Regions from separate parts of the Thermicanus aegyptius DSM 12793 genome, predicted to be linked through region 3. Evidence: a T-box and tRNA genes for the amino acid it is inferred to sense, from the RefSeq annotation. Region 3 holds a T-box; the other regions hold tRNA genes.
The links. A T-box is a leader RNA that pairs with one kind of tRNA and senses whether it is charged. The one in region 3 lies ahead of serS (serine--tRNA ligase), so its partner is inferred to be a tRNA-Ser.
Positions count from the first base shown of each region.

Region 1: it encodes a tRNA-Ser, which carries the amino acid that the T-box ahead of serS (serine--tRNA ligase) is inferred to sense. The anticodon was not compared.
Region 2: it encodes a tRNA-Ser, which carries the amino acid that the T-box ahead of serS (serine--tRNA ligase) is inferred to sense. The anticodon was not compared.

Region 1 is NZ_KI783301.1:2,727,649-2,734,383, forward strand. Features, by position in the region: gene THEAE_RS0114420 (DUF3320 domain-containing protein) at 1-1,674, opposite strand, end outside; tRNA gene THEAE_RS0114425 (tRNA-Leu) at 1,820-1,902, opposite strand; tRNA gene THEAE_RS0114430 (tRNA-Arg) at 2,317-2,393, opposite strand; tRNA gene THEAE_RS0114435 (tRNA-Leu) at 2,433-2,521, opposite strand; tRNA gene THEAE_RS0114440 (tRNA-Gly) at 2,534-2,609, opposite strand; tRNA gene THEAE_RS0114445 (tRNA-Gln) at 2,634-2,708, opposite strand; tRNA gene THEAE_RS0114450 (tRNA-Phe) at 2,836-2,911, opposite strand; tRNA gene THEAE_RS0114455 (tRNA-Asp) at 2,925-3,000, opposite strand; tRNA gene THEAE_RS0114460 (tRNA-Met) at 3,021-3,097, opposite strand; tRNA gene THEAE_RS0114465 (tRNA-Val) at 3,128-3,203, opposite strand; tRNA gene THEAE_RS0114470 (tRNA-Glu) at 3,246-3,320, opposite strand; tRNA gene THEAE_RS0114475 (tRNA-Thr) at 3,382-3,457, opposite strand; tRNA gene THEAE_RS0114480 (tRNA-Ser) at 3,463-3,555, opposite strand; tRNA gene THEAE_RS0114485 (tRNA-Asn) at 3,557-3,631, opposite strand; gene selA (L-seryl-tRNA(Sec) selenium transferase) at 3,779-5,251, opposite strand; gene mnmH (tRNA 2-selenouridine(34) synthase MnmH) at 5,340-6,407, shown strand; gene THEAE_RS0114500 (NAD kinase) at 6,439-6,735, opposite strand, start outside.
Region 2 is NZ_KI783301.1:625,940-632,674, forward strand. Features, by position in the region: gene THEAE_RS0103275 (inositol monophosphatase family protein) at 1-517, shown strand, start outside; gene THEAE_RS19820 (UDP-glucose dehydrogenase family protein) at 438-1,805, opposite strand; gene THEAE_RS0103285 (glycosyltransferase family 4 protein) at 1,820-2,962, opposite strand; gene THEAE_RS0103290 (glycerophosphodiester phosphodiesterase) at 3,052-3,786, opposite strand; tRNA gene THEAE_RS0103300 (tRNA-Ala) at 4,006-4,081, shown strand; tRNA gene THEAE_RS0103305 (tRNA-Ser) at 4,300-4,390, shown strand; tRNA gene THEAE_RS0103310 (tRNA-Met) at 4,392-4,468, shown strand; tRNA gene THEAE_RS0103315 (tRNA-Trp) at 4,479-4,552, shown strand; tRNA gene THEAE_RS0103320 (tRNA-His) at 4,699-4,774, shown strand; tRNA gene THEAE_RS0103325 (tRNA-Cys) at 4,780-4,854, shown strand; tRNA gene THEAE_RS0103330 (tRNA-Arg) at 4,856-4,932, shown strand; tRNA gene THEAE_RS0103335 (tRNA-Ile) at 4,942-5,018, shown strand; tRNA gene THEAE_RS0103340 (tRNA-Ser) at 5,066-5,154, shown strand; tRNA gene THEAE_RS0103345 (tRNA-Asp) at 5,172-5,247, shown strand; RNA gene rnpB (RNase P RNA component class B) at 5,292-5,661, shown strand; gene THEAE_RS19825 (MGDG synthase family glycosyltransferase) at 5,860-6,735, shown strand, end outside.
Region 3 is NZ_KI783301.1:3,494,759-3,501,493, reverse strand. Features, by position in the region: gene THEAE_RS0118480 (ABC transporter substrate-binding protein) at 1-896, opposite strand, end outside; gene THEAE_RS0118475 (IS256 family transposase) at 1,042-2,271, opposite strand; gene serS (serine--tRNA ligase) at 2,619-3,881, opposite strand; T-box leader at 3,964-4,181, opposite strand; gene pdxT (pyridoxal 5'-phosphate synthase glutaminase subunit PdxT) at 4,195-4,782, opposite strand; gene pdxS (pyridoxal 5'-phosphate synthase lyase subunit PdxS) at 4,786-5,670, opposite strand; gene THEAE_RS0118450 (D-alanyl-D-alanine carboxypeptidase family protein) at 5,783-6,735, opposite strand, start outside.

The sequences.
Region 1 (6,735 bases), 770 kb from region 3:
AACACCGACCATTTGGACTTCTTTTACGTCCTGAGGAGTTTCCACATGCAGCATTTGCGCCAACGCTTGGGAAGATTCCTTTAAGGTTTCGAGCGCCCGTTTCGCTTTGTTCACCATCTCCCTTAATTTGCCCACTTCCGTTGGCAAGAAAACGGTTCGCCCGCTTCCCCAAAACGGATGCTCCTTCGGAATTCCCATCGTGCCCAGCAGTTTCTGGAGCTCCTCCACGAGCAGAAGACGGCGCTGGAACGTGGAGCGATCCCATTTCTCCATCCCGTTGATTTCCAGGCTGGGGAAAATAAAGTCGTCACCAATCTTGTGCCCGAACCGCACCAGTTCGCCTAATAGTTGATAAGGGGTGAGCCCGCTTTCCCCCACCGGTGTATGATTCGCCGCGCAATAATCATTGAGCCGTCGACGAAAGTCTTCTAGCACATTAACTTTGTCTTCAAACTCTTTCACTTTCGGTTTGCCCAACTCCAACGTTCTGGCCAATTCGCTGAGGAGCGTTTTTTTGTTGGTCTTATGGCTGTGTAATTCAAGACAAGCGTCTCCCAATCCGACGTGATCCAGCCGCCGTTTGACCACTTCCAGGGCAGCCATTTTCTCCGATACGAACAATACCGTTTTCCCGCGTCCCACAGCTTCGGCAATGATATTGGTGATCGTCTGCGATTTCCCCGTTCCCGGCGGACCCTGGATGACCAGATTCCGGCCGCTGTTGACGTCGAGAATGGCCTGCAACTGCGAGCTGTCCGCATCCACCACATGATGCACATCATGAAATGAAACATGCGGATCCATAAAATCGTCATCTTGAATGACGGAAGCCGGTTCCGAAAATCCTTCATTTAACAAACTGAGCAGGATGGCATGATCGGTAGGTTTGCTTTCTTCCGGCCAGTTCGTTACGTCCAAATCCCGGTACATCAAAAACTTGCCGAATGAAAAAAATCCCAAAACGATGGCCTGTTTGTCCACCGTCCACCGAGGCTCGCTTTGAATGGCTTCTTCCACTTGAAGGAAATACTGGACGACATCGATCTCCTCTTCTTCCGGAAGAGGCGGAATGGAAATCCCGAATTCCGCTTTCGCCTTCGCGATCAGGGATAAGTTGGATCCGATGTCTTCTTCGGTATAAGAGACTTTGAACCGTTCCCGCGCATTCGTCCGTTCCAGTTTCACCGGGATCAAGATAATGGGAGCCTTTCGAACCTCTTGACTGCTTTCGGATTCATGCCAGTGCAGCATTCCAAGAGCCATATACAAAATGTTAACGCCCTGTTCTTCGATAAAAGTCCGGGCTGTGTAATATGTATTTAACAACCTTGCCTGCAATTGTTTTTCGGTCAAATTCGTTTTCAACTTGGATTCAGGAACGCGCTGTTGGGATAGCGAAAAATCCTCTTCCGAAGACGGAATTTCGTTTTCAGTTTCTTCAGCTTCCGCTTCAGATGGAAGCAATTCGTTTTTTCCTTTCTCCACGGGCATGAAGGTGACCGATTTTTGATTGCAAACCAGAATTTCAAAAACGTCCAGCGGTGACCCGCCTACCACTTCCAAACCACGGGATTTCAAAAGACGGTAATTCAGTAGAGAATTCCGTAATCCGAGGTCCAATAATTCTTGTCGAGCCATCTCCAATTTATGATGCACGGACGGATTGCCGTTCACTTCCCAAACCCCCGAACCTCTACGTCAATCATGGGTATATTTCGACAAATGTTAGCATTTCCCTGTTTGCAGTGTCAAACAATTCTAAAGAAAACAAGGTAAAAATAAAAAAAGCCCATCGGGCTGGGTTATCCAATATACGTAATGGTGCCGGTGGAGGGACTCGAACCCACACCCTTTCGGACGCGATTTTGAGTCGCGCGCGTCTGCCAATTCCGCCACACCGGCATATTATTATATTATAACACAAGTTGAATCATATTGTCCACAATAAAATTTTTACAGATTTTTACATTCGAACAACTTGACTCATTTATCATTTCGAGGTAATGTCGACACACCAACCGCACACAACTCCACCTCTCAACGTCGCTACAAAAGCGAGGCGGGTCAAAAGCGGTTGAAATTTACGGAGTTTGGCGATGCCTAACCGGAAAAAGCGAGGTCGACATTTCGCAAACCCCTTATCTATCAAGGCGTCCCGGCATTTCGCGCGAACCAAAACCGCCTCGTACAATTTTGAGTCGTGCGCGTCTGCCAATTCCGCCACACCGGCATAATCTATCGATTTCAATTACTTTCGCAAATCCATTCTATTTCTGATTCCCGTTCTCCGGCATCCGACTTCTGATTTCCGTAATATGGCGTGCCCGGAGGGATTCGAACCCCCGACCTTCTGATTCGTAGTCAGACACTCTATCCAGCTGAGCTACGGGCACATGAAGTATTCGAATTGGGGAAATCCCGCATCGATGAAATGGTGCCGAGGACCGGACTTGAACCGGTACGGTAGTCACCTACCGCAGGATTTTAAGTCCTGTGCGTCTGCCAATTCCGCCACCCCGGCACATGAAGAAAATGGAGCGGATGACGAGGCTCGAACTCGCGACCCCAACCTTGGCAAGGTTGTGCTCTACCAGCTGAGCTACATCCGCAAGTTTATGGCTATTGAAATAAAATGGCTGGGGTGGCTGGATTCGAACCAACGCATGACGGAGTCAAAGTCCGTTGCCTTACCGCTTGGCTACACCCCAATTTGACGATCAACCAAAGAACCCGTACAAAAGTTATTTTATTATTTTTTATTTCTTTTATCAAGGGGAGTTCATTCCTTCCCCTTAAAACGATGCCCCCGAGCGGGGATCGCTATACGACCTATGGTGGTGGCTCGAGACGGAATCGAACCGCCGACACGAGGATTTTCAGTCCTCTGCTCTACCGACTGAGCTATCGAGCCATCTGTTCATACATGGCGGTGCTGACGGGATTTGAACCCGCGATCTCCGGTGTGACAGACCGGCATGTTGACCCCTACACCACAGCACCACGAGTGCGACAATAAATATTGGTTGCGGGGGCAGGATTTGAACCTGCGACCTTCGGGTTATGAGCCCGACGAGCTACCGAACTGCTCCACCCCGCGATCTGAAGGATCACAGAAGATTCATGCGGATGGTGGACGGTGACGGGATCGAACCGCCGACCCCCTGCTTGTAAGGCAGGTGCTCTCCCGGCTGAGCTAACCGTCCTTTTCAATGTAAATGTAAAAGCGGTGAGGTGTAAGGGAAGATTGGTGACCCGTAGGGGATTCGAACCCCTGTTACCGCCGTGAAAGGGCGGTGTCTTAACCACTTGACCAACGGGCCGTCTCCGAACCGCGCCAAAGTTCCTTACACGAATTTCGTTTACCGTCTTCAACTTCTTAACTGGTGCTCCCGACAGGAATCGAACCTGCGACCTCATCCTTACCATGGATGCGCTCTGCCTACTGAGCTACAGGAGCATAGATGGCGGATAGGGTGGGATTTGAACCCACGGTACGGCTTATAACCGCACACACGATTTCCAATCGTGCTCCTTCGGCCACTCGGACACCTATCCATGGCTCCGCAGACAGGACTCGAACCTGTAGCCTACCGGTTAACAGCCGGTTGCTCCACCATTGAGCTACTGCGGAATAGTAGGGGCAAGACATATCATACTATGAAACCCATCGGGTTTTCAAGTCTTTTTTCCGAAAAGGGAAACACGATCGATACGGCAGCGACGTTTTTAAATATACCATCAATGCACCGGTGAAGTCAACAGGTTTTTTCTCCCTAATTTACTCCATTTCCCCATACTCTTCTCTTTGAACGTTTGCCAACCCATCCAATAAGGAGCGGAAAAGGGCGGGATATTCTTCCTCGCGAATGGTGCGAAAATCGAGGCAGAAGCGGTCTTGCACAATCCTTCCGATGACCGGAGGATTTGTTTGGCGAAGGGCTCTTTCTAATTGGACGGGACGGACTTGATCATGGGATAGAAGAAGCGCCCAGCTCGGAATCACATGGGTAGGCAGGGTACCTCCACCCACTTCGGATGAGACTTCCCCTAATTCAACCCGCCATTTCCTCTCCTCCATTTCGTTTAGGATGCTTTCAAGAAACCTTTCCGCCTTTTTCTTTACCTGGTCTGCGGGAAGGAAGAGATCCCTTACGATCGGAATCTTCTCCATCGCCCGCTTCGAGTTCAAGTAGAGACGAAGGGTCGCTTCCAAGGCCGCCAATGTAAATTTATCCACCCGGAGAACCCTGGCCAATTGGTTCTTTTTCAACCGCTCGATCCATTTCCGCTTTCCGGCGATAATGCCTGCCTGGGGTCCGCCGAGCAATTTATCCCCACTGAAACTGATGAGATCCGCACCGGACGAAAGCGTCTTTCGTGCTGACGGTTCATTTCCAAAGGAATGCCCCGGAAACTCATCCAAGATTCCACTTCCTAAATCCTGGTAAACTGGTAAACCGTATTTTTTCCCTATTTCCGCCAAGGCAGAAATCGCCACTTCCTGGGTGAACCCGACCATGCGGAAATTACTGGGGTGCACTTTAAGTAGAAGAGCGGTCCTCTCGGTAATGGCCTTCTCATAATCGCCTCTATTTGTCTTATTCGTGGTTCCCACTTCCACCAGGATGGCGCCGCTCTCTCGCATGATCTCCGATACCCGGAAAGATCCACCGATCTCCACCAGTTCTCCCCGGGAAACGATCACTTCCCTCCCGGCCGCCAATTCCCTCAAAACGAGAAAAACGGCGGCCGCATTATTATTTACCACCATCGAGGCTTCCGCCCCGGTGAGACGACAGATTAATTCCTCCACATGGTCATGACGCGACCCTCTCTCCCCCTTTTCCAAATTATATTCCAAATTGGAATAGGACCGGGCGATTTCCACCATCGCATTGACCGCTTCATCGGAGAGAGGGGCTCTTCCCAGATTCGTATGAAGGAGAATTCCCGTCCCATTGATCACCCGTTTCAATTGCGGCTGAAACCTCGCCTGAATCGAGGAAGAGATCTCTCCCATTACTTGCTCCTCGTCTACCACTCTGCGTCTCCCTGCCAAGATCTCCTCACGAATGGTTTGTAGAAGTCCTGCCACTTCTTGGGCCAAATATTCCCGGGAGCAGATGCCTTCCTCCACCCAACGACGGATCGGCGGATAATCCAGCAGCCGATACACCGCAGGGAGGCGGCGGAGATCAGCCTCCGTTTTATTTTCATCTCCCCTCTGTATGGGGAAAGACTCCCCCTTCATTCTGCAGCCTCCTTCCAACCAACCGTTTTTGACAATTCCCCGAAAAAAAGTAGAATTTATGCTATAAGAGCCTGAAGGCGGTGTGGTTATGCGTGATCTTCCCATCGAAGAAATTTTCCTGAATAAAGCGTATCAATATGTCGATGTAAGGGCTCCTAAAGAATTTAATGAAGCCCGTATCCCAGGAGCCGTCAACCTCCCTTTGTTTTCAGACGAGGAGAGAGCCGAAATCGGCATCTTATATACGAATAAAGGACCGGAAGCCGCCAAATGGAGGGCGATGGAGATGGTCTCCCCGAAGATTCCCCACTTGATGGAGGGGCTAAGGAAAATTATCCGGTCGGGAAAAGAGCCTGCCTTGTACTGTTGGCGGGGAGGAATGCGTTCAAAAGCCGTAGCTACCTTTGCCGGCCTAGTCGGCCTCTCAGGGGTACGCCTGATTGGCGGCTACCGAGCCTATCGTCAATATATTCTGGAGCACTTAAACGAAAGCCTCATCCCCGACCATCTCTTTTACCTTCATGGATTAACCGGAGTGGGAAAAACGAAGGTTCTCCTCGCCTTACAGGAAAAGGGATGGCCAACCGTCGATCTGGAAGCCTTCGCCAATCATCGAGGCTCCGTATTCGGGAATTTTGGCTATGGGGAGGCTTATAACCAAAAGATGTTCGATTCTCTTCTCTACGAAAGGCTCTTCACTTTAAAAGGAAGCCCCTTTCTGATTCTCGAAGCGGAAAGTCGCCGCATTGGAAAAGCGACCCAACCTGATTTTCTCTTAGCGGCCCGGGAAAAAGGGGTTCATCTCCTCCTCACTGCCGATCTTGAAACAAGGGTCACACGACTCTATGAAGAGTATGTAGAGCCATATCTCTCCCACCGTGATTTTAAACCGCGGGTGGAGCATGCCTTAACGCTGATCGCGAAGCGAATCTCCCCGGCAGCTGCCAAAGAGATGGCGGATGCGCTCAATCGGGAGGATTATCCTTCCTTCATTCGCCTTCTTCTCCTCTACTACTATGATCCCATGTATCGGCATAAACAGCAGGAATATGAAAGCTTATATCGCGAATTTGATGTGACCGATCTGGAAAAAGGCGTCGGGGAATTGGAATCCTACTTAAACAGCGAGATTCCTGAACCGCTGCTCCACCCGTGACCGATTAGATCTCGTTTTGATTCTCTCCTCATTATTCCACCAAGAATTTCTCCCGCACTCGCTGCCAAAAGGGGAAAATGCGATACCGGGCAAAGCGGAGCTTCTCCGGTGCGACCTGCATCCGTACCCGGGTAAGTCCCGTTATGAAATGTTCCTTTCCATCAATCCCAACCAGGATGTCGCGATCCGGGTTTTTGGGATAGAGGTCGAGGACGTGATGGGCAGGCAAGATAAAGGAGCGGTTTAACGTGCGGAATTCCCGGTTATTGATGGCGGCCAGCTCCGAAACCTGAATGGCCTCAATGGAAGGATGAATAATGCTCCCCCC
Region 2 (6,735 bases), 2.9 Mb from region 3:
TTTTATACATCAAGGGATTAACTTCTGTGTATCCATCGCCCTTTATCAGGGGGGAGAAGGCGTGGCAGGCGTCGTCTATGATCCTTCCCGGGATGAGCTTTTTTCCGGGGAAAGGGGAAAAGGAGCCTTTTTAAACGGAAGTCCCATCGGCTTTACAGGAGAAAAGAAAATGGACGAATCCCTCATCGGGACGAATCTCATTTGGGTAGGGAGGACGCGTCGACTGAAATTAGAGGAGTCGATCTACAGGTTGGCCAATGTAAGCCGGGGCGTCCGTTCTTTAGGAGCCGCCGCTTTGGAACTGGCCTATGTGGCGGCAGGCCGCCTTGATGCATATCTCGGGCTATATCTCTCCCCTTGGGATTATGGAGCCGGGAAATTGATCGTGGAAGAAGCGGGAGGGAAGGTGAGCAATTTTGATGGGGATTCCCTTTCTCTTATTTCCGAGAAGCAGGGACTCCTCGCTTCCCATCCGTCGATTCACGGGGATCTCCTTCAGTTTTTAAAAAGAGAGTAGGCTTTTTCCCAATCCGTATGTATTGGAAACCGGCTTTCTTCATTTTCTCCTCATCAAGGCAGTTCCGGCCATCGATGAAGAGGGGATGTGAAACCAGCCTGCGCAGGCGGATCCAGTCCGCTTCTTTAAATTCCGGCCATTCGGTCAGCAGTAAAATCGCTTCCGTTCCTTCGATCGCTTCCTGTATCGTCGAAGTAAGGGCGACGGAATGAAGGGCGGGATGAGGGGTTCCTTCTTTCACCAGGGGGTCATATGCTCTTAGGGTATATGGATATTTGGCCAAGTGGGAGATCACTTTTAGTGAAGGGGAATCCCGCAAATCGTCGGTCCCCGGTTTAAACGTAAGACCAAGGAGGGTAATCCGGCGGGCCTTTATGGGGAGAAGCGAGAGGAGCCGATGTACGATCCGATCCGGAATCCGGTCATTGGTTTCCATCATGGCCTCTACCATGGGGACCGGGACTCCGGCTTCACGGGCCATGTGCATGAGGGCGAAGGCATCTTTCGGGAAACAGGAACCTCCGAAACCGATCCCTGCTTTTAAGAAATGGGGCCCGATTCTCCGGTCACTCCCCATCCCTAAAGAGACCATCTCCACATCGGCCGACAAAGATTCGCAAAGTTCCGCCATCATGTTGATGAACGAGATCTTGGTCGCGAGGAATACATTTGCGGCGTATTTTACCATTTCCGCACTCCGGCGATCCATCCACAGGATGGGAGCCGGAATCCCTTTATAAATCTCTTGCAGTAGGGGAGCAAGCCCCCCGTCATCCAGGCCGATTACGATTCGGTCGGGTAGAAGGAAGTCATGGAGGGCGCTTCCCTGGCGCAAGAATTCAGGATTTGAAACGACATGGAATGGGAACGAAGGGGAAATCTCCCTCATCATCTTTTCTACTTTATCCCCTGTTCCCACAGGAACGGTGCTTTTAATGATCAGCATCTTCTCCTCTTCCGCTAAGAGGGCGATCTGATGGGCGACGGCGAAGACGGCGCTTAGGTCCGCTTCTCCGGTGCTTTTGGCAGGTGTGCCTACCGTAAGGAAGAGGACCGGTGCAAAGAACACGGCTTCTTCCAACCGGTCGGTGAAGAAAAGCCTTTTTCCTTCGATTCCTCTCTTGATGCATTCCTCTAACCCTGGTTCGTAGATCGGGGAGAGCCCTTTTTTTAATGTAGCAATTCTGCGCTGATGAATGTCATAGGCGATCACCTCATGTCCGAGTTGAGCCAGTCCCGCTGCCTGAACCAATCCCACATAACCTGCGCCAATCACCGCGATTTTCATGGTTTTCTCCTCCTTTAAGCGTGAATGGAAATTTGTTCCCTTTTTTGGAGAACCTCTTGGTAGGATCGAATCAGATTGGAGAAGACGTTCTCCCAGGACTGCCTTTTCGCATAAAAGAGGGCCTGACGGGAAAGGCGTTCTCGAAGAGGGGCATCTTCCACCAAGGTGACGATTCCTTGGCGAAATGCGTCTACATCACGAGGGCGTACCAACCAACCTGTTTCCCCATGACGAACGTTTTCTTTGACCCCACCCTGATTTACCGCTAAGACAGGGAGGCCGGAGGCGAATGCTTCTAGGATTACATTTCCATACGTCTCGGTGCTGGAGGGAAAGGTGAATAGATCCGCAAAGCGATAGAAGCGCGCTAACTCTTCCCCTTGTTGAAATCCGGTAAAGAGAACCGAATCGTCCGCTTTCTCCCGCAGTTCTTTCGCCATGGGTCCATCTCCCACCAACACAAGTCGAACCCTTCTTTTTATATGGGGAGGAAGGCTCTCGTAGGCTTCCATGAGGATGGAGAGATCCTTTTCCGGGGCGAGGCGTCCCACATAGAGGAGGGTTAGTTTGCCGTGGGCAGGGGGAAGGGGCGAAGCCTCGCCCTTTTCTTTGGGACGAAAGAAAGAAACATCGATACCCCTGGGCCAGATCTCAATCGAATTGAGGCCATGTTCCCGGAGGAGCTTCTCGGTCTCCCGGCTTGGGGCATAAATTTTTTCCGCTTGCGAATAAAACCATTTTACATAAGCCCACAGCCCGTTTTTTAGAATGCTTAAATTGTAATAAGGAAGATAACGGTCAAAATGGGTATGGTAAGAAGCGACGACGGGCGTCCGATTTTTTTTGCAAAAATGGAGTCCGGTTAAGCCTAAATTGAAAGGCGTCGCAATGTGGCAAAGGTCCGGGGCGAACTCCCGCAATTCTTTTTGCAGCGTAAATGGATTCGGGATCGCAACCCTTACTTCCGGATAAGGGAAGAAGGGGAGACTGTAGCTACGGAAAACATGGGGTTCATCCCGGCCGATCATGGAAGGCAGGGGCGCAACCACTTTAACGGAGAAGGATTTCTCCTTCAAATAATCGGCCAACCTTCCCAGGGTCATGGCCACTCCATTTACCTCCGGTCTGTACGTATCTGTAAAGAGCACAACCTTCACCCTGTTCACTCCTTCAAGTGCCTCTTACCCTTCTATTGTACGATGGAAATGTCACCTCACGATGAACTTTTAATTAATTTTCTGTAAAGTTATAACCGATGTAAAGAAAAAAGCTTTCGTATCCTTTGAGGATAATTGGTGATAATCCCTGCCGGCTCCAGTTTCATCACATCAATCAGATCAACCCAGTTGTCTACGGTATAGGGAATGACTTCGAAACCTCTGGAGAGACTTTCGTAATAGATGTCGAGGGTAAGGAAGGGGTAATAGGGATGCAAGGAGGATGCCCCCACGTCTCGGGCGATTGCCCAAGGCTCTGTTTGGTAAATGTAGATGAGAGCGGTTTTTACCCGGTCATCAAGACGGCGAAGGGTGAGGAGAGAGTTTACATCATAGGAAGAGATTACGGTGCGGTCGATGAGGCCATATTCATGAACCAACCGCAATGCTTTTTTCTCCAGGATCTCCTTATGATCGGGGGAGGGCTTTAATTCCAAATTTATGAATAAAGGCCTTTTTTGGACCCATGACAGAAAGTGTTTGAGGCTCGGCACCTTCTCTCCTGAAAAGCTTGGATGAAACCATGAACCGGCATCCAACTTTTGCAGGTCCTTGAACGTAATTTTGGCTAACGGTCCGGTACCGTTTGTGGTTCGATCAAGATGGGAGTCATGGAAGATGACGGGGATGAGATCCTTTGTAAGGCGGACATCGCATTCAATTCCGTCTGCCCCCTCTTGGTACGCCGACCGGAAGGCGGCCATGGTATTTTCGGGAGTGCTGGCAGAGGCGCCCCGATGGGCATAGATCAGGAAAGGAGCCATTTCTAACACCTCCAACATATCTTATGCAGAAAGGGGCAGGAAAAACAGGATCTCCGATCAAAGGATGGGAGATCCGTTGAAATCGCTTTTTCTGATGAAGATGATCAATCGACAGGGGAGAAATCATTCCTCTTCTTTTTTTAGGAGTTGGAAAAAATTGATGTTGCATTTTCCATCGGATCATGATACATTTATTTCTGCTGATCGCTTAAAAAGGATGGGGCATTAGCTCAGCTGGGAGAGCGCATGAATGGCATTCATGAGGTCAGGGGTTCGATCCCCCTATGCTCCACCATTCCACCTATAATTTAGGTATACGTGGATACGAAGGTTAGCCGGAATATCCTGTGTCTGAGAATGAGGCGGCCCTAATAGAAGGGCCTTTTTCATTCAAGAGGAAGAAAAAAGAGGCTTGAAACGAATGGGGAAGCTATGTTAAGATAACTTCTGTCGGTTCATTCCCTTGATCTTCTGGGATAAAACAGATAAAATAAAATGTATGACGGTAAATTTGGAGTGATACCCAAGAGGCCGAAGGGGACGGTTTGCTAAACCGTTAGTGGGTTTATACCCAGCGAGGGTTCGAATCCCTCTCACTCCGCCATGGCGGTGTAGCTCAGCTGGTTAGAGCGTACGGTTCATACCCGTGAGGTCGTGGGTTCGATTCCCTCCACCGCTACCAGCGTTTTCATAGGGGCGTAGTTTAACGGTAGAACAGCGGTCTCCAAAACCGTTAGTGTGGGTTCGATTCCTGCCGCCCCTGCCATTCAAAAAAGTGAGACGTATAAGCGGATCGTAGATGAAACCAGGATTGAAGTGCAGGGGAACGAATTCTACGCCAGAAATAGGCGGGAATTCGTTAAAAGCATGTGGTTTAGTAGGTAACATTTGCAATGTTCGGGGATGATGATGGCGGTCGTGGCGAAGTGGCGAACGCACCGGATTGTGGCTCCGGCATTCGAGGGTTCGATTCCCTTCGACCGCCCCATATATGGGAGCATAGCCAAGTGGTAAGGCACAGGTCTGCAAAACCTTTATTCCCCGGTTCGAATCCGGGTGCTCCCTCCATGTTCCAGTAGCTCAGCTGGATAGAGCAACAGCCTTCTAAGCTGTGGGCCGGGGGTTCGAATCCCTCCTGGAACGCCATCATTTCACGGGCCCTTAGCTCAGTTGGTTAGAGCGGTCGGCTCATAACCGATTGGTCGCAGGTTCGAGTCCTGCAGGGCCCACCAGATTTAGAAGTGAGAAGTAGGATAAAAAGAGAAAAATAGGGTAAAATGGAGGAGTACCGAAGTGGTCACAACGGGGCGGTCTTGAAAACCGTTTGGGTGTAAACCCACGGGGGTTCGAATCCCTCCTCCTCCGCCATTTGCTCACTTATGCGTGGTGCTGTGGTGTAGGGGTTAACATGTCGGTCTGTCACACCGGAGATCGCGGGTTCAAATCCCGTCAGCACCGCCATCTAACGAAGAAGAAGAAGAGCGAAAATCATGATGAGTTGTAAGGAATCTGTGTAGTCGCTGCAGTTCTTCACTGCAGAGGAAAGTCCAGACTCGCCCAAGCTGCGATGCTTGGAGTGTTTGCGCCTGGTGCAAACCAGGGCGGTGTCCTGTGGGATGCCGACGGCGGCGAACGGGACTTAGACCTAAGCCCCCATTAGCCATAAAGTGCCACAGAGACGAGCCTTTCGGTGACGAAAGGGTGGAACGAGGTAAACCCCGCAAGCGAGAAACCCAAATTATGGTAGGGGAGCTCCCTGGAGGGAATCGGAACCAAAGGGGAGATCGGGAATTTCCCGATAGATAGATGACTACACCTTTTGTGCGAGGTTGGCAACCGAAAAGAGCACAAAGGAACAGAAACTGGCTTACAGGGTTCCTTACGCCAACTCATCAAAGCCACCCTTGAGGTGGTTTTTATTTTAGGACTACATAAATAAGCGTTTTTGTGCGATCCTGGTGAAGTAAAAAAAAGGTATTGATTTCCTGAGGATTTCCACTCATACTATAAAGTAAGATGAGATCTATAAAGTAAGATGAGATCTGTGAGCGAATCCAATAAGGGGTGACCATATTGCGGCTTCAGCGTGTTTTAATCCTGTCTGCCAGTTTTGGGGAAGGGCATCGCCAAGCCTCCTATGCATTAAAAGAAATGCTGGTTCGTCATCATCCCGGAATAGAAGTAGAGATTATCGACTACATTCATAAGCTAAACCCTGCTTTCAACCGATTTGCCCAATTTATGTATATTCAAGGAATTAAACACGTACCCAATGTTTATGGTTTTTTCTACAAACACATTAATCGGATCCCTACCAACTCCGCCATCGGGAAACAGATCACCTATATTGGGAGCATTATCGGCAGGAAGAAGCTTTTGGAATTTATTCAGGAGTTTAAACCGCAGGTTATCATCCATACCTTTCCTTCCTCTGCGGGAGCGCTATCGGAGATGAAGAGGGAAGGATTGGTTGCGATTCCTTCAGTTACCGTGATTACCGATTATGCGATCCATCGTCAATGGATCCATGAGAACACGGATCTCTACCTCGTAGGTTCTACAGAGGTCAGGGATCAACTTCTGGACGAAGGGGTACCCTTGGAAAAAATTCGAATAACGGGCATTCCTGTCCGGCAGGAGTTTTACCGAACCTTTGATAAAGAGGAGTTATTAAAGAAGTATGGATTAAGTCCGGATAGGAAAACCGTTTTGGTCATGGGAGGAGCCTTTGGGGTCTCCGAAAACATAACGCGACTCTGCCAATTTCTCTTTTATATCGAAGAAGAGATTCAAATCATCGTCGTGGCGGGACGAAATCGCCGACTCTACGCCCACCTTCAGGAATTGGCCACTGGGGCTAGAAATCCCATTCTCCTTTTTGGATTTATGGACAAAATTGCCGAATTGATGGCCATCTCCGATCTTATGCTGACGAAGTCGGGGGGGCTA
Region 3 (6,735 bases):
GTCGCTTTAAAGATGATGTTCTTTACCTTTGGAGCTCCTTCCCAGAAATTAGGGTTCGCTTCCATTACCACTTCCTGGCCCGGGGTATATTTTTTTAGCACATAGGGACCGCTTCCCATCGGTTTCTGGTGAAGTGCGGTGATTCCGCTTAAATCCCCTTTCTTAAAGCCTTTTCCGTAATATTTTTTGGAAAGGGCCGGAACGTTAATTTCGAAAAGGGTTGTTCCCTTTGGCTCCTTTACCGTCACCTCCAGGGTTTTTTCATCGACGACCTTTACCCCCGAGATGGTGGTCACCTTTCCTGCTTTATCATTTTTGTACTCATCATATCCCACGATGCCGGCGGTGGTTAAATCGGCCACTCCGTCAAAAGTGGGATCCCCGATGATATAGTAGGAAAAAGCGAGGTCTTCGGCGGTAACCGGCGTCCCGTCGGAGAATGTAGCATTCGGATCGATGTGGAAGGTGTATGTTTTGCCGTCCGCGGAAACATCCCATTTGGCCAAATCAGGGATGAGCGTAGCATCCTTATCGGGTTTCACCAAAAATTGAAAAAGGGTATCCATGACGTAGACGTCATACTGGGAAGAGCCGTAAAGGGGATTGAATACGCCCTCGGTCGCGTTCATTCCGATGATAATGGTGTCGGTGCGAGCCTTGGCGGCTGCGGGAACGGCGGTGGGATCTTTGGCAGGGATGAAACCGAGAGTCGGCTTTTCCGCGGTATCTCCCTGTTTGTCTGTGCCTGTTACTTGCGTTCCGGTATCGGTATTCCCTCCGGCAGGGGGAGTGGTGGTTTGAGGGGCAGGTTCCGAGGTATTCCCTCCGCATCCTGAAAGGGCGACGGCTCCCAAAAGAAGCAGACTAACGAGGATTAGAAAAGCTTTTTTCTTCATCCTTTTTTTGACCTCCTCATTTTTATAAAATTTCGCACAGTTAAAAGATAAAAGGGCTCCTTTTTAGAAAATATGAGGCGAATCTCCTATTTGGTCAAGTCCTAATTGTGGTGTAAATTCTCCCCTCCCCGGTGATTGCATTATGTTAACTAACCTTTCGGACGCTCTGCTGTGACTCCGCCACCTCCTTCTTCCTACGCTCCTCCCGCCAGACGTAATAGTCTTCCATGTCAAAGTACCGGTGACCAGATTGCCATTTCTCGTCAATCTCCATCAGCAAGGCACCTAGAAGCCGTATCGCCGAGTCTCGATTCGGGTAGATTCGAATCACCCGATCTCGCCTGCGAATTTCCTCATTAAGACGCTCCTGACCGTTGGTAGTACGGAGACGTTTCCTGTACCGTTCTGGCAGCTCCAGTACTGCCGTGATGTCATCAAAGCCCGACTCGAGGATATCCACAGCTTTTCGTGCTCTATCGCTGTACTCTTTCACAACCTGCTCCATCAACAAACGGGCTGTCTTCACATCTGGCGCATCAAGGATGGCCCGCATTTTCCCATACAGCTCCTCCTGTAAACTCTTAGGCACGGCGTCCAAGAAGTTGCGCATAAAGTGCGTTTGGCATCGTTGCCAGGTACAGCCTTGAAACTGGGTGTGTAGGGCTTTCACAAGCCCGCTGTGGCTGTCAGAGACAACGATATCCACACCATGCAGCCCTCGGTCCTTCAACCAGCCGAAAAACGCACTCCAACTGGCTTCAGACTCGCTATCCCCGATGCGCATTCCTAGCACTTCACGGTATCCGTCTTCACCCACACCAGTAGCAATCAAAGCAGCCCTCGAGCGCACCCTGCCATCCTCACGAATCTTTAGCACCATGGCATCCACGATCACAAAGGGGTATTCCTTGTCCTTCAGGCTTCGTTCGTTCCATCCTTGGACAACGGGGTCCAATCGTTTACAGAGCTCCGATACGGTAGACTTGGAAAACTCTTCTCCACATAGCTCCTCCGTGATAGCGGCTACCTTCCTTGTGGATACACCATTAATAACCATCTCCATCATCGCCAGTAAAAGTGCCTGTTCACTGCGCTGATAACGGGCAAAAAGCTCTGTGGAAAACTTGCCGCTACGGAGTCGTGGCACCCGCAATACCAGCGTACCGACGCGGGTCGTGATGGGATGGGGGCGAGTACCATTGCGATAACCCTGACGATCTTCAGACCGTTCGTAGGGCTCTGCATTCAACTGCTCAGTGGCCTGGGCTTGAAGAACCTGATTCAGCACCTGTTCTAGTAAGACAGCCACCCCCTTATCTCCAGAAAATAGATCTTTCAAAATTTCATCGTTCAAGGTAATATTATATTGTGCCATCTCCATACCTCCCTGTAGATTTTGTTCACAAACTCATTCTACCAGAGAAGGGCGGGGGTGGCACCTGTGTATTATGTCACCCAGCTGAACGATTGATTTTACACCAATTATACGGACTCAACTTCCTATTATTTCCGAGGTCCATTATGTATAACGTATTATGTATTTTGTTAACAACATGAGAAATTCGAAGATTCATATTTTCTAAATTTGTTATAAATATTACCATCAATAATGCAATCTTGTCAATACGGTTAATCTATAATATTTTTTGAAAACACTTTTTATGACAAAGACCTGCCTAAATAATTAGGCAGGTCTTTTCGCAGAATGGATTGTTCAGGGGATCAACCGATAAATTCTTTTCCCATGTAGGGCTGTAGGGCTTCCGGAATTCGAATCCTTCCATCCTCAGTCTGATGATTTTCCAATAAAGCGATAAGGATGCGGGGGGAGGCAATCGCAGTATTGTTTAAGGTATGGCAATATTTTAGCTCCCCGTTATCCTCCCGGTACCTTAGTTTGAGGCGGCGGGCCTGGAAATCGTGAAATGTGGAACAGGAATGGGTTTCCCCGTAATTGCCCCGGGAAGGCATCCAGGTTTCTATATCATGTTTTCGAATCTGTCCTTGCCCCATGTCACCTGTGCATACCTGTACCACACGGTAGGGAAGCTCCAAGCCCTGCAGGATCTCTTCCGCATTCTGTAGGAGTTCGTAATGAAGGCGCTTCGATTCCTCCTCATCGTTCCGACAGATGATTACCTGCTCCACCTTTGAGAACTGATGAACCCGGTATAACCCGAATACATCCCGTCCCGCCGATCCCACTTCCCTGCGGAAGCAATCGGAGACTCCGGCGTACCGCTTCGGCAGTTCTCCTTCCGTTAAAATTTCCCCATAATGGTAAGAAGCAAGGGAAACCTCCGCCGTCCCCACCAGGTATTTATCCTCCTTCTCCACATGATAGGTCTGCTCCGCTCCTAAGGGAAAGTACCCAGTCCCCACCAACGCCATCTCATTGACCAGGACAGGAACAACCATCGGGGTAAATCCCTTCTTTCCCAGTTGATCCAGGGCAAATTGAATGACGGCCCGGTGGAGAAGGGCGCCGTCATTGATGAGGTAGTATGAACGGCTCCCCGCCACTTTCACGCCTCGCTCAATATCCACCATTCGGTGCATCTCCATCAGTTCTACATGGTTTCGGGGGGTAAAGGGAAATTGAGGAGGTTCCCCTACCCGCTTCACCTCTACATTATCCGAGTCATCTTCGCCTACCGGGGTGTCCGGAGTAGGGGGGTTCGGGACGCGAAGCATCAGTTCCTGATACTCGGTCATCACCTTTTCCAACTCCGCCTCCAACTCTTTTATTTGCTGGTTGATTCCTTTTGTTCGTTCGATGAGACGATCCTTTTCTTCCCCCTTAGCACTTTTGACCAACTTTGAATTGGCGTTACGTTCTTGTTGCAACCGCTCCACACTTTGAATCAATTCCCTTCGCCGCCCATCTACGAGAACCAAGCGATCCACATCGACGTCGACTCCCTTGTTGCGGGCCGTCTCCTTGATGAGATCAACATTCTCTCGGATAAAAGAAATATCGAGCATGTCCTAAGTCTCCCTTCACGATACATTTTTTCCTGCTTTTAAACGGTTTTTGATATTCATAAAAAAATACTCTCCCCCTTCTCCATGGGACGAGAGTACACCCGCGTTGCCACCCAAATTGGCCGCCCGATACGGCCCTGCTTCTAAAGGATAACGGACTCTCCGGATCAGGTTCACGCCTACCGACGCCCCCTGATCTACTCCAGGGTGGATTTTCGGAAAAAAGACCGGTGCGGTTTTCACCGACCACCGCCTCTCTCTGCCTGGTCTTTCCCCTACTTCCCCTATCATCGTCTGAATCGATTCTTCCAGCTTATTGCGTACGTCTCTCTTTGGCTTCTTTCACCTTTTGCAAGAAATAGCGATGAAGACGATAATCCTCTGTCAATTCAGGATGGAATGCGGTGGCAAGTAGCGTTCCCTCTTCTACCGCAACGATCTTATCCTGATATTTTCCCAACACCCGGGCTTCCCCTCTCACCTCCGTCACATAGGGGGCACGGATAAAGACCGCAAGAAAGTGATTGGCTACCCCGGGAAGCATCAATTCTGTTTCAAAGCTTTCCCGTTGACGTCCAAAGGCATTCCTTTCCACCTGGATATTCATCAGACCAAGGTGATTTTTTCCCTCTCCCCGGATCTCTTTGGCAAGAAGGATCAGACCTGCGCAGGTGCCGAAAATGGGCTTCCCTTCTTGATGAAATTCTTTGATTTTCTCCACAAATCCATAAAGGTTCATCAGACGGCCCATGGTGGTGCTCTCTCCGCCAGGGAGAATGAGACCGTCAAGATCGTTTAGTTGTTCCGTTTTTTTTACCACCACCGCCTCGGCTCCGGAAGCCTGAAGGGCTCCCACATGCTCCGACACCGCCCCCTGAAGGGCTAAAACGCCTACTTTCATCACTTACCATCCCCGCTCCGCCATACGATCCTTCACTTCCAGGGTAGAAATCTCGATCCCCTTCATGGGCATTCCGAGGTTCTTGGAAAGCTTGGCAATGAGGTCGTAATCTTGGTAGTGGGTGGTCGCTTCAACAATCGCCCGTGCCACTTTTTCCGGATTTTCCGATTTAAAGATGCCGGATCCCACGAAGATGCCGTCTGCACCCAAATTCATCATCAATGCTGCGTCTGCAGGCGTGGCGATTCCTCCGGCAGCGAAGTTGACGACGGGAAGATGTCCATATTTGTGGACCTGTTCCAGCAATTCATAAGGAGCTCCCAATTTCTTCGCCTCCGTCATTAACTCATCGTAGGACATCGATTGTACTTTGCGTATTTGGCTTTGAATCAAACGCATATGGCGAACCGCCTCTACCACGTTTCCGGTACCCGGTTCTCCTTTGGTCCGGATCATGGAGGCCCCTTCTCCGATGCGACGGAGCGCTTCCCCTAAATCTCTTGCACCACAAACAAAGGGAACGGTAAATTCTTTTTTGTTTATATGAAATTGTTCATCGGCAGGGGTAAGAACTTCACTTTCGTCAATGTAATCAACCCCTAAAGCCTCCAGGATGCGTGCCTCTACGAAATGACCGATCCTCGCCTTCGCCATAACAGGAATGGAGACGGCCTTCATCACTTCCTCAATCACGGAAGGATCCGCCATCCGGGCAACTCCTCCGGCCGCACGAATGTCGGCAGGAACCCTCTCCAAAGCCATTACCGCTACGGCTCCGGCCGCTTCAGCGATTTTCGCCTGCTCCGCGTTCACCACGTCCATGATGACGCCGCCCTTTTGCATCTCCGCCATGCCCCGTTTTACCCGGTCTGTTCCTATCTGACTCATCTTACGACTCCTCCTAGATTTCTGTACCTCGTTCTGATTTAACAAAGTCTCCCTAAATTGTAGCGCATTCGCATCAAAACTACAATCCCGATGCGTGAAATCCTGCCCTTACTTATCGGAACCATCCACCGATCATTTGGACCATCTGATGGAAGAGATTGCCGATGAAATCAAAGATGGCCCGGAAGAAAAGCTGGATAAATCCGCCCTTCTCCACGTCGGTTCCCGCGACCAACGCTTTTTCCGCCTTCTTCTCCTCTTCCGGGGTGAGGTAGCGGAACGGCTCTTTTCCCTTATACGTTACTTTAAGGGTCCCTACCCGATCCCCTTTCTTAATGGGAGCCACCAGCAAAGAAGGATCTTCCGTCACCTGCATGTCAAAGAGGGCTGCCGTTTCTCCTTTCCGCGTTACATCCATATAGGGGGCCGCGGTAACCATCTTCACCGTTCTTTCTTTCCCTTTCGATACGCTTGCCTCTTCATGTCCTGGTACGGTTGCTCCGGAAGGAAGGATTTGTGTCAATTGGAAATTATTAAACCCATAATCGAAGAGCTTAATCGTCTCCTGAAACCGTTTATCCTCCGTTTCCGCCCCCATCACAACGGCGATCAGGCGCATATTGCCCCGTTTTGCCGTCGCGGTGAAACTCCATTTTGCTTCCGTCGTGTGGCCTGTTTTTAAACCATCCGCCCCTTCATATGCATATTTCAGACCGGGAAGAAGAAGATTCCAGTTGCGCATGGAGATCTCATCTTTCTGACCCTCCCTAAATTTCGCAAACGGAACGGAAGTAAACTGTGTCACCTCGGGATGGTCGGTGATCAGTCTTAGCCCCAGAATGGCGGCATCCTCTGCGGACATGAGTTGTTTTCCCTCAATCTGGGGTCGATACTCTTTTAATAAATCCTCAGGATACCCTGAGGCCGTCACGAAGTGGGTATTCTTCATTCCGAACTCTTTTGCTTTTTCATTCATCATCTGAACGAAGGCCGTTTCACTCCCGGCCAACAATTGCGCCAACATAACGGTGGCATCGTTCGCCGAATAAATGGCCATGGCGCTAA